DNA from 3 places in the Pseudomonas tritici genome. Region 1 is predicted to be linked to each of the others. Evidence: riboswitches for the same ligand, from Rfam matches in the RefSeq annotation. Region 1 holds a riboswitch; each other region holds the start of a gene.
What was found. Region 1 has a riboswitch for cobalamin ahead of cobO (cob(I)yrinic acid a,c-diamide adenosyltransferase). Riboswitches for the same ligand answer to the same signal wherever they lie in the genome.
Positions count from the first base shown of each region.

Region 2: another riboswitch for cobalamin. It lies ahead of HU722_RS19570 (ABC transporter substrate-binding protein); the one in region 1 lies ahead of cobO (cob(I)yrinic acid a,c-diamide adenosyltransferase).
Region 3: another riboswitch for cobalamin. It lies ahead of cobW (cobalamin biosynthesis protein CobW); the one in region 1 lies ahead of cobO (cob(I)yrinic acid a,c-diamide adenosyltransferase).

Region 1 covers NZ_CP077084.1:4,661,844-4,666,580, forward strand. The annotation lists gene bluB (5,6-dimethylbenzimidazole synthase) at 1-477, opposite strand, end outside; gene HU722_RS21115 (cobyrinic acid a,c-diamide synthase CobB) at 474-1,877, opposite strand; gene cobO (cob(I)yrinic acid a,c-diamide adenosyltransferase) at 1,874-2,485, opposite strand; cobalamin riboswitch at 2,565-2,823, opposite strand; gene HU722_RS21125 (PQQ-dependent sugar dehydrogenase) at 2,923-4,236, shown strand; gene HU722_RS21130 (C40 family peptidase) at 4,312-4,737, opposite strand, start outside.
Region 2 covers NZ_CP077084.1:4,321,364-4,326,100, reverse strand. The annotation lists gene HU722_RS19580 (ABC transporter ATP-binding protein) at 1-434, opposite strand, end outside; gene HU722_RS19575 (FecCD family ABC transporter permease) at 431-1,447, opposite strand; gene HU722_RS19570 (ABC transporter substrate-binding protein) at 1,444-2,454, opposite strand; cobalamin riboswitch at 2,571-2,765, opposite strand; gene HU722_RS19565 (hypothetical protein) at 2,884-3,327, shown strand; gene HU722_RS19560 (DNA/RNA non-specific endonuclease) at 3,669-4,613, opposite strand.
Region 3 covers NZ_CP077084.1:2,962,596-2,967,332, forward strand. The annotation lists gene HU722_RS13200 (M10 family metallopeptidase C-terminal domain-containing protein) at 1-1,218, shown strand, start outside; cobalamin riboswitch at 1,387-1,586, shown strand; gene cobW (cobalamin biosynthesis protein CobW) at 1,679-2,740, shown strand; gene cobN (cobaltochelatase subunit CobN) at 2,744-4,737, shown strand, end outside.

The DNA.
Region 1 (4,737 bases):
GGGTTCGAACAGCGAAACCCAGCCCATGCCGAGGCCTTCGACGCGAGCCGCCAGCCACAGATTCTGGATGGCACAGGCCAGCGAGGCCATGTCCATTTCCGGCAAGGTACGACGGCCGAAGATGTGCCGCTCACGGTCATCCATCAGCGCCGCCACCAGCACTTCGGCGCAGTCGTGGATGCCTTCGACCTTGAGCTTCATGAACGCGTCGGAGCGCTCGCCCAGGGCTTCGGCGGTGCGTACGCGCTCCTCTTCTACTAACTGCTGAATCTGCCCACGCAGTTGGCGATCGCTGATGCGGATGAAGCGCCAGGGCTGCATCAGGCCGACGCTGGGGGCCTGGTGCGCGGCCTGGAGCAGACGGTGCAGCAATTCGGGGGCGACAGCGCCGCCGCTGAAGTGGCGCATGTCACGGCGTTCGGCGATGGCGCGGTAGACGGCGTCGCGGTCGGCCTGGGGGAAGGCGTTGTCCGTCATGGCCTCTTCGCGGGCAAGTCGAATCGTCGCACCGCCCCTCCCACATTTTGATCTGTGAACACTGTCGATGTGGGAGCTGGCTTGCCTGCGATAGCGACATCACGGTCTGGCGCAAACAGTGCGGCTACAGCGGCTGGATTCGACGGGAAATAAAAATGCACGTAAGAAGCCGTCATCCGCCCCTGACGGTAAACCGCCTCAGCCCCGCGCCCACCATTGGGGCTCACCCCCCTGGCAATCGGCTGCCAGTCGGTGCTGGTCAGCGAATGGTGATAGGTGTGACCACGCAGTGTGCCTTCCGGCAACTCGACGCTTTGCAGCGCCAGGGCCGCCAGTTTCTTTTGCATCACCGCATCGCCCTGCAACAGGCCCACCAGTTCGGCGCGGGTGCCGTCGACATCGGTGAGCGAGTCCAGCAGGTAGAGCATGCCGCCGCATTCGGCGAGCAAGGGTTTGCCGGCCGCATGGTGAGCGCGGATCGCGTCGAGCATTGGGGCGTTTTCCGACAGCGCCTGGTGGTGCAGTTCCGGGTAACCGCCGGGCAGGTAGAGGCTGTCGGCATGAGGCAATGCGCGATCGTGAATGGGCGAGAAAAACTTCAGCTCGGCGCCCATGGCCCGCAGCAGATCAAGACTGGCGCCGTAGGTAAAAGCGAAGGCTTCGTCGCGGGCCACCGCAATACGCACACCCTTGAGCAGTGGCTCGGCCTCGATCACTTCCGGTGCAGCAAAGGTCACCGGCGGCGGCAAGGCCACTTCGCAACTGCTGCCCAAGGCTTGGGCGGCGGCGTCAAGGCGCACATCAAGGTCATTCAGTTCGCTGGCTTGCACCAGGCCCAGGTGACGGCTAGGCAGCTCTATACCGGTCTCGCGGGACAACGCGCCGTACCAGCGCAGGCCTTCGGTGAGGCTGCCTTCCAGCAATTGCGCATGACGCAGCGTGCCAACGCGGTTGGCCAGCACCCCGGCGAACGGCAAGTCCGGCTGATAACGCGCCAGGCCCAGGGCCAAGGCGCCAAAGGTCTGGGCCATGGCCGTGCCGTCAATAACGCCCAGTACCGGCACGCCGAAGTGTCGCGCCAGGTCGGCGCTGGAAGGGGTGCCGTCAAATAAGCCCATCACGCCTTCGATCAGGATCAAGTCGGCCTCGCCCGCTGCTTCCCACAGCAGGCGGCGACTTTCCTGCTCGCCCACCATCCACATGTCCAATTGATACACCGGCGCACCGCTGGCGCGCTCGTGGATCATCGGGTCGAGGAAATCCGGGCCGCATTTGAACACGCGCACCTTGCGACCCAGGTTGCGGTGCAATCGGGCCAGCGCGGCGGTGACGGTGGTTTTGCCCTGGCCGGACGCCGGTGCGGCGATCAATACGGCCGGGCAATGACGGGGCTGATTCAAAGTTCGACGCCCTTCTGTGCCTTGATACCGGCCTGGAACGCGTGCTTGAGCATGCCCATTTCGGTGACGGTGTCACCCATTTCGATCAACTCAGGCTTGGCGCCACGGCCGGTGACCACCACGTGCTGCATCGGCGGGCGGGCCTGCAAGTCACTGAGCACCTGGTCCAGTTCGAGGTAGCCGTGCTTGAGGGCGATGTTCAGCTCATCCAGCACGACCATGCCGATGCTCGGGTCTTGCAGCAGTTCGCGGGACACCGCCCAGGCGGCTTCGGCCGCGGCGATGTCACGTTGGCGATCCTGGGTTTCCCAGGTGAAGCCTTCGCCCATGACGTGGAAACGTACTTGCTCGGGGAATCGGCGGAAGAACAACTCTTCACCGGTGCTGTGACGCCCCTTGATGAACTGCACCACGCCGCACTGCATGCCGTGGCCCATGGCCCGGGCCAGCATGCCGAACGCGGAGCTGCTCTTGCCTTTGCCGTTGCCGGTGAGCACCAGCAGCAAGCCGCACTCGTTGGGGGAATTGGCAATGCGTTCGTCGATCACGGCTTTTTTGCGCAGCATGCGCGCCAGGTGGCGTTCGTCGCGGTCGGGGGAATCGGTCATGACAGCTCTCCGTTGGGGCTGGACAAAAACGGCGGGCAGGAAAAAAGAAAAACAGACAGCCAAGCATCGCCCACCGTGATGCTGTTGGATGTAACAGGCCGGTCTCCGGGCTCATGAGTGGCGCCGTTGCCCTCGTATAGAGAGCGCGCAGGCCAACGCTACGCCTTCCCATATCGCTGGCGATACAGTGGCAAAAGGCAGCGTCTTGACTCATTTACCGTTGCGGGGGCAGCGCCGGAATCGCGGCAGCACTGTGTACAAGTGCGCTCACTCACCGGCTTCCCTGTTTCACTCGGTCGACCCATTGGTCACAGAGCACCTGGAACAAGCCGCGAAGGTTAGTGGGTTGGGGGTGGAGCGTCAATGAAAGCTGACCTTGCACTTGAACCATCGCACCGCCGACCTCCTCTACCCTTACAGGTATTAAGGAGAACACCATGCATAAAACAAGACTTGCCCTACTCATCCTGGTCGCCGGCACCCTCGCCGCCTGCGGTGAAAGCTCCACCCTCCAGGTCTCCGACGGTACCGGGCCTTCGCCCAAGTTGCCGGAACCGAACAAAACCCTGATCCCCACCGTCAATATCGCCCCCGCCATCGGTTGGCCCGAGGGCGTGAAGCCAACGGCCGCCGCCGGTACCCAGGTTGCGGCGTTTGCCGAAGGCCTGGACCATCCGCGCTGGCTGTATGTGCTACCAAATGGCGATGTGCTGGTAGCGGAAACCAACGCGCCGCCCAAGCCGGATGACTCCAAGGGCGTTCGTGGCTGGGTCATGGAGAAAGTCATGGGCCGCGCTGGCGCCGGGGTGCCGAGCCCGAATCGCATCACGCTACTGCGTGACGCCGACCACGACGGCGTCGCAGAGACGCGCACGGTATTCCTGGAGAATCTCAATTCGCCGTTTGGCATGACACTGGTCGGCAACGACCTGTACGTCGCTGACTCGGACAAGCTGCTGCGTTTCCCCTATCAACCGGGTGACACTGCGATCAAGCAAGCCGGCACCAACGTCGTCGACCTGCCGGGCGGGCCTCTGAACCACCACTGGACGAAAAACGTGGTGGCCAGCAAGGACGGCACCAAGCTGTACGTGAGCGTGGGTTCCAATAGCAACGTCGGTGAAAACGGCCTGCAAGCGGAAGAAGGCCGGGCGGCGATCTGGGAAGTCGATCGCGCCAGCGGCGAGCACCGCATCTTCGCCTCCGGCCTGCGCAACCCGAACGGTATGGCGTGGGAGCCGCAGAGCGGTAAGTTGTGGACGGCAGTCAACGAGCGTGACGAAATCGGCAGCGACCTGGTGCCGGACTACATCACCTCGGTCAAGGATGGCGGCTTCTATGGCTGGCCGTTCAGCTACTACGGGCAGCATGTGGATGTGCGGGTCAATCCGCAGAATTTGGACTTGGTGGCCAAGGCGATCGCGCCGGATTACGCGGTAGGCCCGCACACCGCATCCCTGGGGCTGACGTTTGCCGAGGGCAGCAAACTCCCTGCGCAGTTCAGTAACGGCGCGTTTATCGGCCAGCATGGTTCGTGGAATCGCAAGCCGCACAGTGGCTACAAGGTGATCTTCGTGCCGTTCGAGGGTGGGCAGCCTAAAGGGCCGCCGGTGGACGTGCTGACGGGGTTCCTCGATAAGGACGAGAAAGCCATGGGCCGCCCGGTGGGCGTGGTGATTGACCAGCAGGGGGATTTGCTGGTGGCCGATGATGTGGGGAATAAGGTATGGCGGGTGTCGGCCGCTAGATAGCGGAGCAGCAAGCCTCACGCTTGAAGCTGCAAGCAGGCATTGCGCCTTTTTGCAGCTGACAGCTCGTAGCTGCCGCTAGGGATTACGCGCCAGATTCGCCGGCAACACACGCTTGGCACTCAGGTACGCATTCTGCCAATACGCCTTGGACAAGGTATCCAGCTTCACCGTACCGCCCGTTTGCGGCGCGTGCACAAAGCGCCCTTCCCCCACGTAGATCCCGGCGTGGCTGACCTGTGAACCACCACCGGTGGCGAAGAACAGCAGGTCGCCGGTCTGCAGGTTCTGCTCGCTGACGTCCTGGGCGCGCATTACGATCAGTTCACGCGTAGTACGCGGCAATGAGATGCCGGCAGCGTCGCGAAACACAAAACCAATCAAACCGCTGCAATCAAACCCGGAGTCCGGCGTGTTGCCGCCCCAACGATAAGGCGTGCCGACCAGACCCAGCGCGCGGAAGAGCACATCTTCAGCCGCAGGCGAGAAATTCTGGGTGGAATA
Region 2 (4,737 bases), 340 kb from region 1:
CGTTCACCGCCCGAGAGGCTGCGCCAGGCGCGTTTGCTCAGGTGAGTGGCGTCGACGTCATGCAAGGCCTGGTTCACGATGGCATCGTCTTCGCTGGACCACGGGCTCAGCGCCGACAACCACGGCGTACGGCCCAGCGCCACGGCGTCGAACACGCGGATGGCATCGTCCGTGTCAGCCTGTTGCTCAACCACGGCCAGTTGCTGTGCGATGGCGCGGCGGGACAGGTCGCCCAAAAGCTGGCCGCCCAACAATACTTCGCCAGATGCCGGCGCGCGCAAGCCTGCCAGCAGTTTGAGCAAGGTGGATTTACCGGAACCGTTTGGCCCGACAATCCCCAAGGTTTCACCCAGCTGCACGTCCAGGTGAATATCGCGTAATAACTCAGCCTCACGCACCTTGAAGCCCAACCCCGTGCAGCTTAAAACGCTCATCGCGCGTTCCTCCGGCCAATGAGGATCAGCGCAAACACCGGCGCACCGACCAGCGCCGTGACCACGCCGACCGGAATCACCTGGCCTTTGATCAGCGTGCGCGACAGCACATCCGCTGCAATCAAAAACAGCGCGCCGCCGAGCGCGCTGGCCGGCAGCAAGCGTGAGTGCCCGGTGCCGAGCAACAGACGCACGGCGTGGGGGATCACCAGCCCGACAAAGCCGATGGCGCCGACAATCGACACCATCACCGCCGTCACCAGTGCCGCGCAGCCCACCAACACAAACTGCACGCGGCGCACGGGGATACCGAGGGACGCCGCCGAGTCACTGCCAAAGGTGAACGCATCCAGCGCCCGACGATGCCACAGGCACACCGCCAAGCCCACGACCGCCATCGGCACCGCCAACCACACCGATGGCCAGCGCACGCCGCTGAGGTTGCCCAACAGCCAGAACATGATGCCGCGCGCCTGTTCGGAGCTGGCCGACTTGGTGATCAGGAACGCGGTAAGCGCATTGAACAGCTGCGATCCGGCAATGCCGGCGAGGATGATCTGGCCGGTGCCGCTCGACGAACCGCTGGCGCGCGCCAGCAGAATCACCAGGGCAAACGCCGCCACCGCGCCGACAAACGCACCCGCCGACAACGAAATCAGCCCGCCGCCCACGCCCATCAGCGCCACCAGCACCGCGCCAGTCGAGGCGCCGGCGCTGATGCCCAGCAGGTACGGATCGGCCAATGGGTTGCGCAATAACGACTGCAGGATCACCCCGCACGTCGCCAGCCCCGCACCGCACGCGGCGGCTACCAGGGCACGCGTGAGGCGGTAGTTCCACACCACGCCCTCATCGATCGGGTCCAGCACATAGCCGGCCGCCCACAGTTTGTTGGCGAGTACCTGGAGCACGACCTGCGGCGAGATGGCGGTTTCACCGATGGCCACGCCGGCGAGCAGGGCGATCAGTAGCAAGGCCAGGGCAACTAGGGTCCGGATCAGGCTGGCAGTCATTTGTGCAGGTCGTAGCCGTCGATGGCGGCCGCCAGTTGTTCAAGGCCGTCGAACGTACGAATGCTGGCCTGCAGCGCCATGGCGTCGAGGATGATGATGCGGTTGTTTTTCACCGCGTCCATGTTGCGCGTGACCGGGTCGCTGCGCAAAAAGGCCAGTTTCTTTTCATGGTCGTCAGCCGGGTAACGGCGCCGGTCCATGCGTGCGATGATCAAAAAGGTCGGGTTGGCCTTGGCGATGGTTTCCCAGCCGACGGCGGGCCACTCTTCATCGGACTGCACCACGTTGGAAAGGCCGAGGGTTTGCAGCATGAACTCGGGAATGCCTTTGTGGCCGGCCACGTACGGGTCGCTGGCCATCTCGGAACTGGAGAACCACACCAACGCGCTGGCGTGCTTGAGGCCTTTGCTTTGCACAGTGGCGACCGACTTGGCCAGGCGCGCCTTGAGTTCGTCGTTCAATTGTTCGCCGCGGTCCTGTACGTCGAAAATCTGCGCCAGTTGGCTGATGCTTTTATAGATCGTCGCGATGCGGAAAGGCTCCAGCCGCGTGCCATCTGCGCCCACCAGGTTGTCTTTGCCTTCGCAGTCGGAGGGCAGCAGGTAGGTAGGGATCTTCAGCTCATGGAATTGCTCGCGGGTGCCGACCACGCCTTGTGGCCCGACCACCCATTCCAGCTCGGCGGCTACCAGTTGCGGGCGCTTGGCGATCACCGCTTCGAAGCTCGGCTCGTTGTTGGCCAGGCGCTCGATGCTGTCGTTCTGCGCCTTGAACTGCGGCAATACGCTGTTGAACCACAACGAAGTGCCCACCACCTTATCGCCCACGCCCAGCGCGTAAAGCATCTCGGTAGCCGCCTGGCCAATCGTCACGCTGCGCGCGGGAGCCTGCTGGAAGGTCAGGCGGCTGCCGCAGTTTTCCACGGTCAGTGGGTAGTGGGTGGGCGCGGCTTGGGCCAGGGCACAGAAGCTGACGCCGGCGAGCAGGGCGGTGACGCGTGGCAGCATGGGGCAATCTCCGAGTGAACCGTACGTGGAACTGGGGAGGTACGGTTCGGAAACACACCCTTGGGCACTGTGGTGGAGACAGGCAAGCGTGTCCTTCCCGGACACCCCGCCGGTTAGTGATTGAGCTTAAGCCGGCAGGTCTCCTGACTGATGCGTCGTCGCCACGCTCCAGCCTTCCCGGACGTGATCCAGTGGCATTAAGGAGCAGGCTCAGCACCTACAGTTGCGGGGGCAGTTCCGATTGGCGCGGGTGTAGCGCGCTTCGGATTCCCTATTAGTCCCGTTTGGGAACCGGCGCGGTATGGTAGTCGATCAGGCACCTTAGCGGGAGCTCCAAATACTCGAGGCGTGAACACGGTGGTAGCTCTCGCGGAGTTCGTCATCCTATGATGCGCATCCCATGGATAGTCTTCACACAAGGAAAGCACAGTGAAATCATTAATCGTCCTCGCCCTTATCGCCACGCTCGCCGGTTGCGCCACGCAGGGCAAATCTGAAAAGCAGATTCTTGACGAGGCCGCCACCGCGTACGTCAAGTCGATGCCCGCCGGCTCGGACAAGCTCCGTTTGCACACGATGAGCATCCCCAAAACCGGTTTGTTTGGCGATACGCTGGCGATTGCCATGGCCAGTGATCAGAACGCCGCCCACCTCAGGGGCGAATTGCTGAATGCAAAACGCATGGGCGATGTGTTCTTTTTGATTATCGGCGCCGGCAGCCCAGTTGACGTTGCTGTGATCAGCAAAGCGGTCGAAGGGCAGGATTTGAACGGGATGCAGATTTACTACTCGGGCACCGATGCACAAAGAGACACAGTGCGTGCGGCCGTTGAAAAGACCCAGGCGCAATTTCATTACATCAATGCGCAATGACTACTCGCACTTAGAGCCGTCTGGGCAAACTGGCGCTGTTGTTCCGCGTCTAGGCCGATGTTGGACGGAGTCGGCCAATCACCGCAGATCAAAATGTGGGTGTTGGCTTGTCGAACCGCTGCGATAGCCAGAAGTATCTACACATCTTGAGCGAGCGCTCTGCGTAGCAGCTGTCGAGCCCTGGCGAGGCTGCGTCAGCGGTGTGTCAGACAGACCGCAAACGCAGCCTCGCCAGGGCTCGACAGCTGCTACGCACTTTCACATTGAAAATATGTAGATACCTGTGCCGCCGTCTTCGCAGGCAAGCCAGCTCCCACACTTGATGTACGTCGTCCGTTCGGTCAGAGACGAATGTCTTCCGGACCTTGTATCAGCGCTTCAATCCGCGTGCCGGTGGCGCGTTCTTCGTTGCTGAAGCCGTCGTAGTCGGCGAGGTTGGCAAAACGGAGGCCGGTCAGCCGTTCTATCTGGACCACACTGCGTTGGTAGGTCCTGAGCTGGCCAAACACCAGCTCGAGCTGGCCCAATTCGCGGTTCTGGTCAATCATGTAGGCACTCGCGCGAGGCTTGCCGTCGTCACCGAGGTAGGCGACGACTTTCCAGAAGGCCTTGGGGATTTTAACGCCCCGGTACACTCGGTCGTCGTCGGCAAACACCGGCCCGGTAAACATGGTGGCGCGGGCTTTCCAGCGTTGGGTGTTATCGAGAATATAGTCTTCGAGCTCCAGCCAGGTCTTCTGGTTGAACCCATTCATCTGCGGCGAGCAGTTGGTGAAGTGGAATGTGTCGAAGTTGGCGATTTTTGCCTCGTCGCCCCAATTGGGGTCCTGTCGGCGTACCAGGTGGCCGCGATCAAGGCCATTGCTGGCGTAGAGGTCTTCGCCCACCTGCGCGTCGATGGGCAGGCGGCCATCGTAGGCCCAGATGTCGTTGCTACGGGCAACGTCCACATGCAGCCCCCCGTCGATATTGGCGCCCACGTACAGCGCGAGGCGCCTTGAGCGTGACATCGTCACCGAGAAGTGCGTGTAGTCCAGGCGGTCGCCGCCCTCTTTCAGCGTCTGTACATCATCCGCAATCGCGTCCTCAACGGTGGGCCAGGGCACCACGAAGCTGCCGAGAAAATCCTCGGCGTAGCCGCTCCGGTCCTTGAAATCCTTGGCCGCAGTGACGCGTGGCGTCGCCGCCCTGGCCTCCAGCAGAGTGGGGCTCGGCGCGAGCAGCGGGCGCAGGTCGGCGAGCCGTGGGCGGTACGAAAGGTCGATTTTGGTTTTGCGTGCGGGCATCGGTCAGTCCTCCTTGGATAAACACGACTGCAACATAGGTTAATGACAATTGATGACACGCGTTGATCCCAGGGGGCTATCCTGAGTCGATACCCGGACGTTGTCACATGCCAAATGGAGCCAG
Region 3 (4,737 bases), 1.7 Mb from region 1:
GAAAATGTGAAATGGGCTGACAGAAACGGTGATGGTGTCACGGCAATCTCCTTTTCATTCAACAAATTGACGAGAGGGGATAGAGAGTTCAATACCACACAGAAAAACCAAGCCAGACTGTCCATGCAATCTTGGGCCGATGTGGCGAATGTGTCGTTCGAAGAACGTACCGGCCGTGGCGAAGGACGCTTGGCTTTTTCCAACAACGAGGGCCCCGCGGTTGCTTTTGGCCAGTACCCAGGCCAAGACGGTAAAGTGTTCATCAATCCCCACTATGGCACCAATACTTCTCCTGCACTTCATAATCATGGCCGATATACACTAACCCATGAAATAGGCCATACGTTGGGTCTTGCGCACCCCGCAGACTATGACGCTTCTAATTCTACCTCTCCCAGTTACGCTCGCAGTGCCGTTTATGCGCAGGATACTCGTGGTCATACTGTCATGAGCTACTTCGACGCTCACGAAGGTGGTCAGAACCATAAAGAAAATTACTCTGCTGCTCCATTGATGGGTGATATTGCTGCTGCCCAGCGTTTGTATGGTGCCAATTACAGGACGCGCAATTCAGACACCACTTACGGTTTTAACTCCAATTCGGGTCGAGACTATTATCAACTCAATAATCCCAATGATACGGCACTCTTCTGCGTGTGGGACGGTGGCGGTAACGATACGTTGGATTGTTCCAAGTATCGCCAAAACCAGACTATCAACCTCAACCCTGAATCCTATTCCGATGTTGGAGGCTTGCGGGGGAATGTTTCTATCGCCAAAGGCGTTACGCTGGAGAACGCAATCGGCGGTTCTGGCCATGATGTGATCATCGGTAATCATGCAGACAACATGCTCAAGGGGGGAGCGGGCGCTGATTGGCTCAGGGGGGGAGGGGGGGCAGATACCTTTGTCTACGACAACGTCAGCGACTCCACACTGGAACGCCCTGACCAGATCATGGACTTTGTGAGTGGCACCGACAAAATCGACATTTCGGTCTTGTTGAAAAACGCCGGTATTACCGCGTTAACGTTTGTAAAGCGGCTGTCGGGTGAGCCGGGTCAAGCCGTTCTGCATTACAACCGCAACACCAACGAGTCGAGGTTGGCTATCGATCTGACGGGCAACGGCCGTTTTGACTTTTTCCTCAAAAGCCGCGGTCCGATAAATACACCCGATATCGTCAGTAACGTCCCGATTATGTGGCGTTATTCCTGAAAAAGAGCTTCCAAGATGCCGGATTTTTCCTGATGAGGGTGCGAGCTGAATGCGCGTTACGGCGGCATTCCCCGCCATTTGTTCGCGGGCATATGGCGGGTTTGTTATTCGTGTTTCGTGATATTCAAGCAATCGCTACACCGACATTGACCGGCTGTCACTCACTGCGTAGCCTTGCACCTTCGAGGTTCTTCGGCCCAGGCCGAAGCTAAGAAGGGAACGCGGTCCAAGCCGCGGCTGCCCCCGCAACTGTGAAGGGTTTATCTGACTGCCACGCCACTGCCGATACGGCGGGAAGGCGCAGCCAGCGCCGGTCGCAAGACCCGCAAGCCCCAAGCCAGGAGACCTGCCTCGCAACCGATTTTCAATTCAACCGGGCGGGGTGATCCGGTGACGAAATCCGCTGCTGCGCGCCGTCGCAGGGCCTATCGTCCCGTATGCCCGCCCCAAAGGGCATCCGATGAAAACACTGGCCAAACTCCCTGTCACCATCGTTACCGGCTTTCTCGGCTCGGGCAAAACCACCTTGCTGCGTCATATGCTCGACAACGCCCAGGGCCGTCGCATTGCCGTGATCGTCAACGAATTCGGTGAACTGGGCATTGACGGTGAAATCCTCAAGCAGTGTTCCATTGGTTGCACCGAAGAAGAAGCCAGCGGCCGCGTGTACGAATTGGCCAACGGCTGCCTGTGCTGCACCGTGCAGGAAGAATTCTTCCCGGTGATGCGCGAACTGGTCGCCCGTCGCGGTGACCTTGACCATATCCTGATTGAAACCTCCGGCCTGGCCCTGCCAAAGCCTCTGGTGCAAGCCTTCCAGTGGCCGGAAATCCGCAGCGCCTGCACCGTTGATGCGGTGATTACCGTGGTCGACAGCCCGGCCGTGGCCGCTGGCACGTTCGCGGCATTCCCGGATCAAGTGGATGCCCAGCGCAAACTCGACCCGAACCTGGACCACGAATCGCCACTGCACGAACTGTTCGCTGACCAACTGGCCAGCGCCGACCTGGTGATCCTCAATAAATCCGACCTGATCAGCCCTGAAGACTTGGCCCGGGTGCGCTTGGAAGTCGCCGAAGAGCTGCCGCCGGCGGTAAAGATCATCGAAGCCAGCAGCGGTCGCGTGCCGTTGGACGTATTGATTGGCCTGGGCGCTGGCTCTGAAGAGCACATCGACGGTCGTCACAGCCATCACGATCACCACCACGAGGGCGAGGACGATCATGACCACGATGCCTTCGACTCCATTTCCATCGACCTGCCGCAGGCTGACGAAGCGCTGCTGCTCGATGCGCTGACCCAATTGGTCGTGCAACACGGCATCCTGCGCGTCAAAGGCTTCGCCGCTATTCCGAACAAGCCGATGCGCCTGCTGATCCAGGGCGTGGGCACGCGTTTCGACAAACACTTTGACCGCGCCTGGGGCGCCGACGAAGCCCGCATAACGCGGCTGGTGCTGATCGGCCAGGCGCTGGACGCGGCGGGCCTTGAAGCGCAATTGCGCGCCGCCCTCAGCGTTTAACCCATGCACCTGCTCAGGACCCAGCCCGGTGGTTTCGTCTCGGACGACAATATTGCCGACCTTGGCCAAACCCCCGCTGAACTGGTGATCCTGTGCAGCGGCGATTCGAGCCTCGCACTGCTGGCCGAAGCGGCCCAGCACTTGCCGGACGATTACCCGACGTTTCGCCTGGCCAACCCGATGCAGGTGCAGAATCATGCCTCGGTCGACCTGTACGTCGATGAGGTGTTGCGCCACGCCAAGGTCATCCTGATTTCGCTGCATGGTGGCATTGGTTATTGGCGTTACGGCATCGAGCGTCTGGTGGAGTTGGCGGAACGCGGCGTGCAACTGATCCTGGTGCCGGGGTGTGATCGCCCGGACCCTGAGCTCAGCGGCTTGAGCACTGTTGGCGCACAGGCGCGTGACCGCCTGTGGCACTTCCTACGCCAGGGTGGCTTGGCTAACGCGCTGGATTTTTACCGCTGCCTGGCCAGTGCTTACCTGGGCCGCGACTATGCCTGGGCTGAACCGCAAACCCTGCCGCGCACGGCGATTTATCACCCGCGCAACGCCAATGCTCGCCTGAATGATTGGCAGGCGGATTGGAACGCTGATTGGCCGGTGGCGGCGGTGCTGTTCTACCGCTCGCATTTGCAGGCGGCCAATACCGGCTTTATTGATGTGTTCTGCCAGCGCTTGCAGGCGGCGGGGTTAAACCCGTTGCCGATGGCGGTGGCCAGTTTGAAAGAGCCCGGCTGCCTGACGGTGGTCGAGGATTGGCTGGATGAGGTCGGCGCGGCGGTGATCCTCAACACCACCGGCTTTGCCCAATCCAGCCCCGAAGCGCCGCACGTGCGTCCGTTTCGCCGCAATATTCCGGTGATCCAGGCGATCTGCGCCCAAGACAATCAGCCCGGCTGGGAGGCCAGTGCGCAAGGCCTCGGCCCGCGCGATCTGGCGATGCACATTGCGTTGCCGGAGCTGGACGGGCGCATCATCAGCCGGCCGATCAGCTTCAAGGACCTGGCCTGGCGCAGCGAGCGCAGCCAGTCGGATGTGGTGTGCTATCGGGCAGCGCCCGAGCGTATGGATTTCGTGGCTGAGCTGGCGCGGCGCTGGGTCGAACTCGCGCGGGTGCCGAATGCGCACAAGCGTATCGCATTGATCCTCGCCAACTACCCGACCCGCGATGGCCGTATCGGTAACGGCGTAGGCCTGGATACGCCTGCAGCGGCGCTGAATATCCTGCGTGCCCTACAGGCCGAAGGCTATCCGCTGCCGGACACCTTGCCCGACAGCGGCACTGCACTGATTCATCAACTGCTGGGCGGTGTCACCAACGACCTGGACAGTCTCGACCTGCGTCCGTGCCATCAAAGCCTGGGCCTGGACGACTACGAGACACTGTTCAGTCGCTTGCCCGAGGCCAATCGCCAAGCGGTGATGGAGCGCTGGGGCACGCCTCATAACGATCCGATGTTCCGTGAAGGTCGCATGATGATCGCCGGTCTGCGCCTAGGGCTGACCTTCGTCGGTATCCAGCCGGCACGAGGTTACCAGGTGGACGCCAGCGCGGTGTACCACGACCCGGACTTGGTGCCACCCCATGGCTATCTGGCGTTCTACTTCTGGTTGCGCCACACCTACGGCGCCCACGGCGTGATCCACGTGGGCAAGCACGGCAACCTGGAGTGGCTGCCGGGCAAGGGCGTGGGCCTGTCGGAAAACTGCTGGCCCGATGCGCTGCTGGGCCCGCTGCCGAATATCTACCCGTTTATCGTAAATGACCCGGGCGAGGGCGCCCAGGCTAAACGACGCACCCAGGCGGTAATCATCGATCACTTGATGCCGCCGCTGACCCGCGCCGAAACCTACGGCCCGTTGCGTGACCTGGAGTTGTTGGCCGACGAGTATTACGAGGCGCAACTGCTCGATCCACGCCGCGCCCTGGAATTGCAGAAAGACATCCTCAAGCTGGTGCGCGAAACCCGTATCGACCAGGAGCTTGAGCTGGA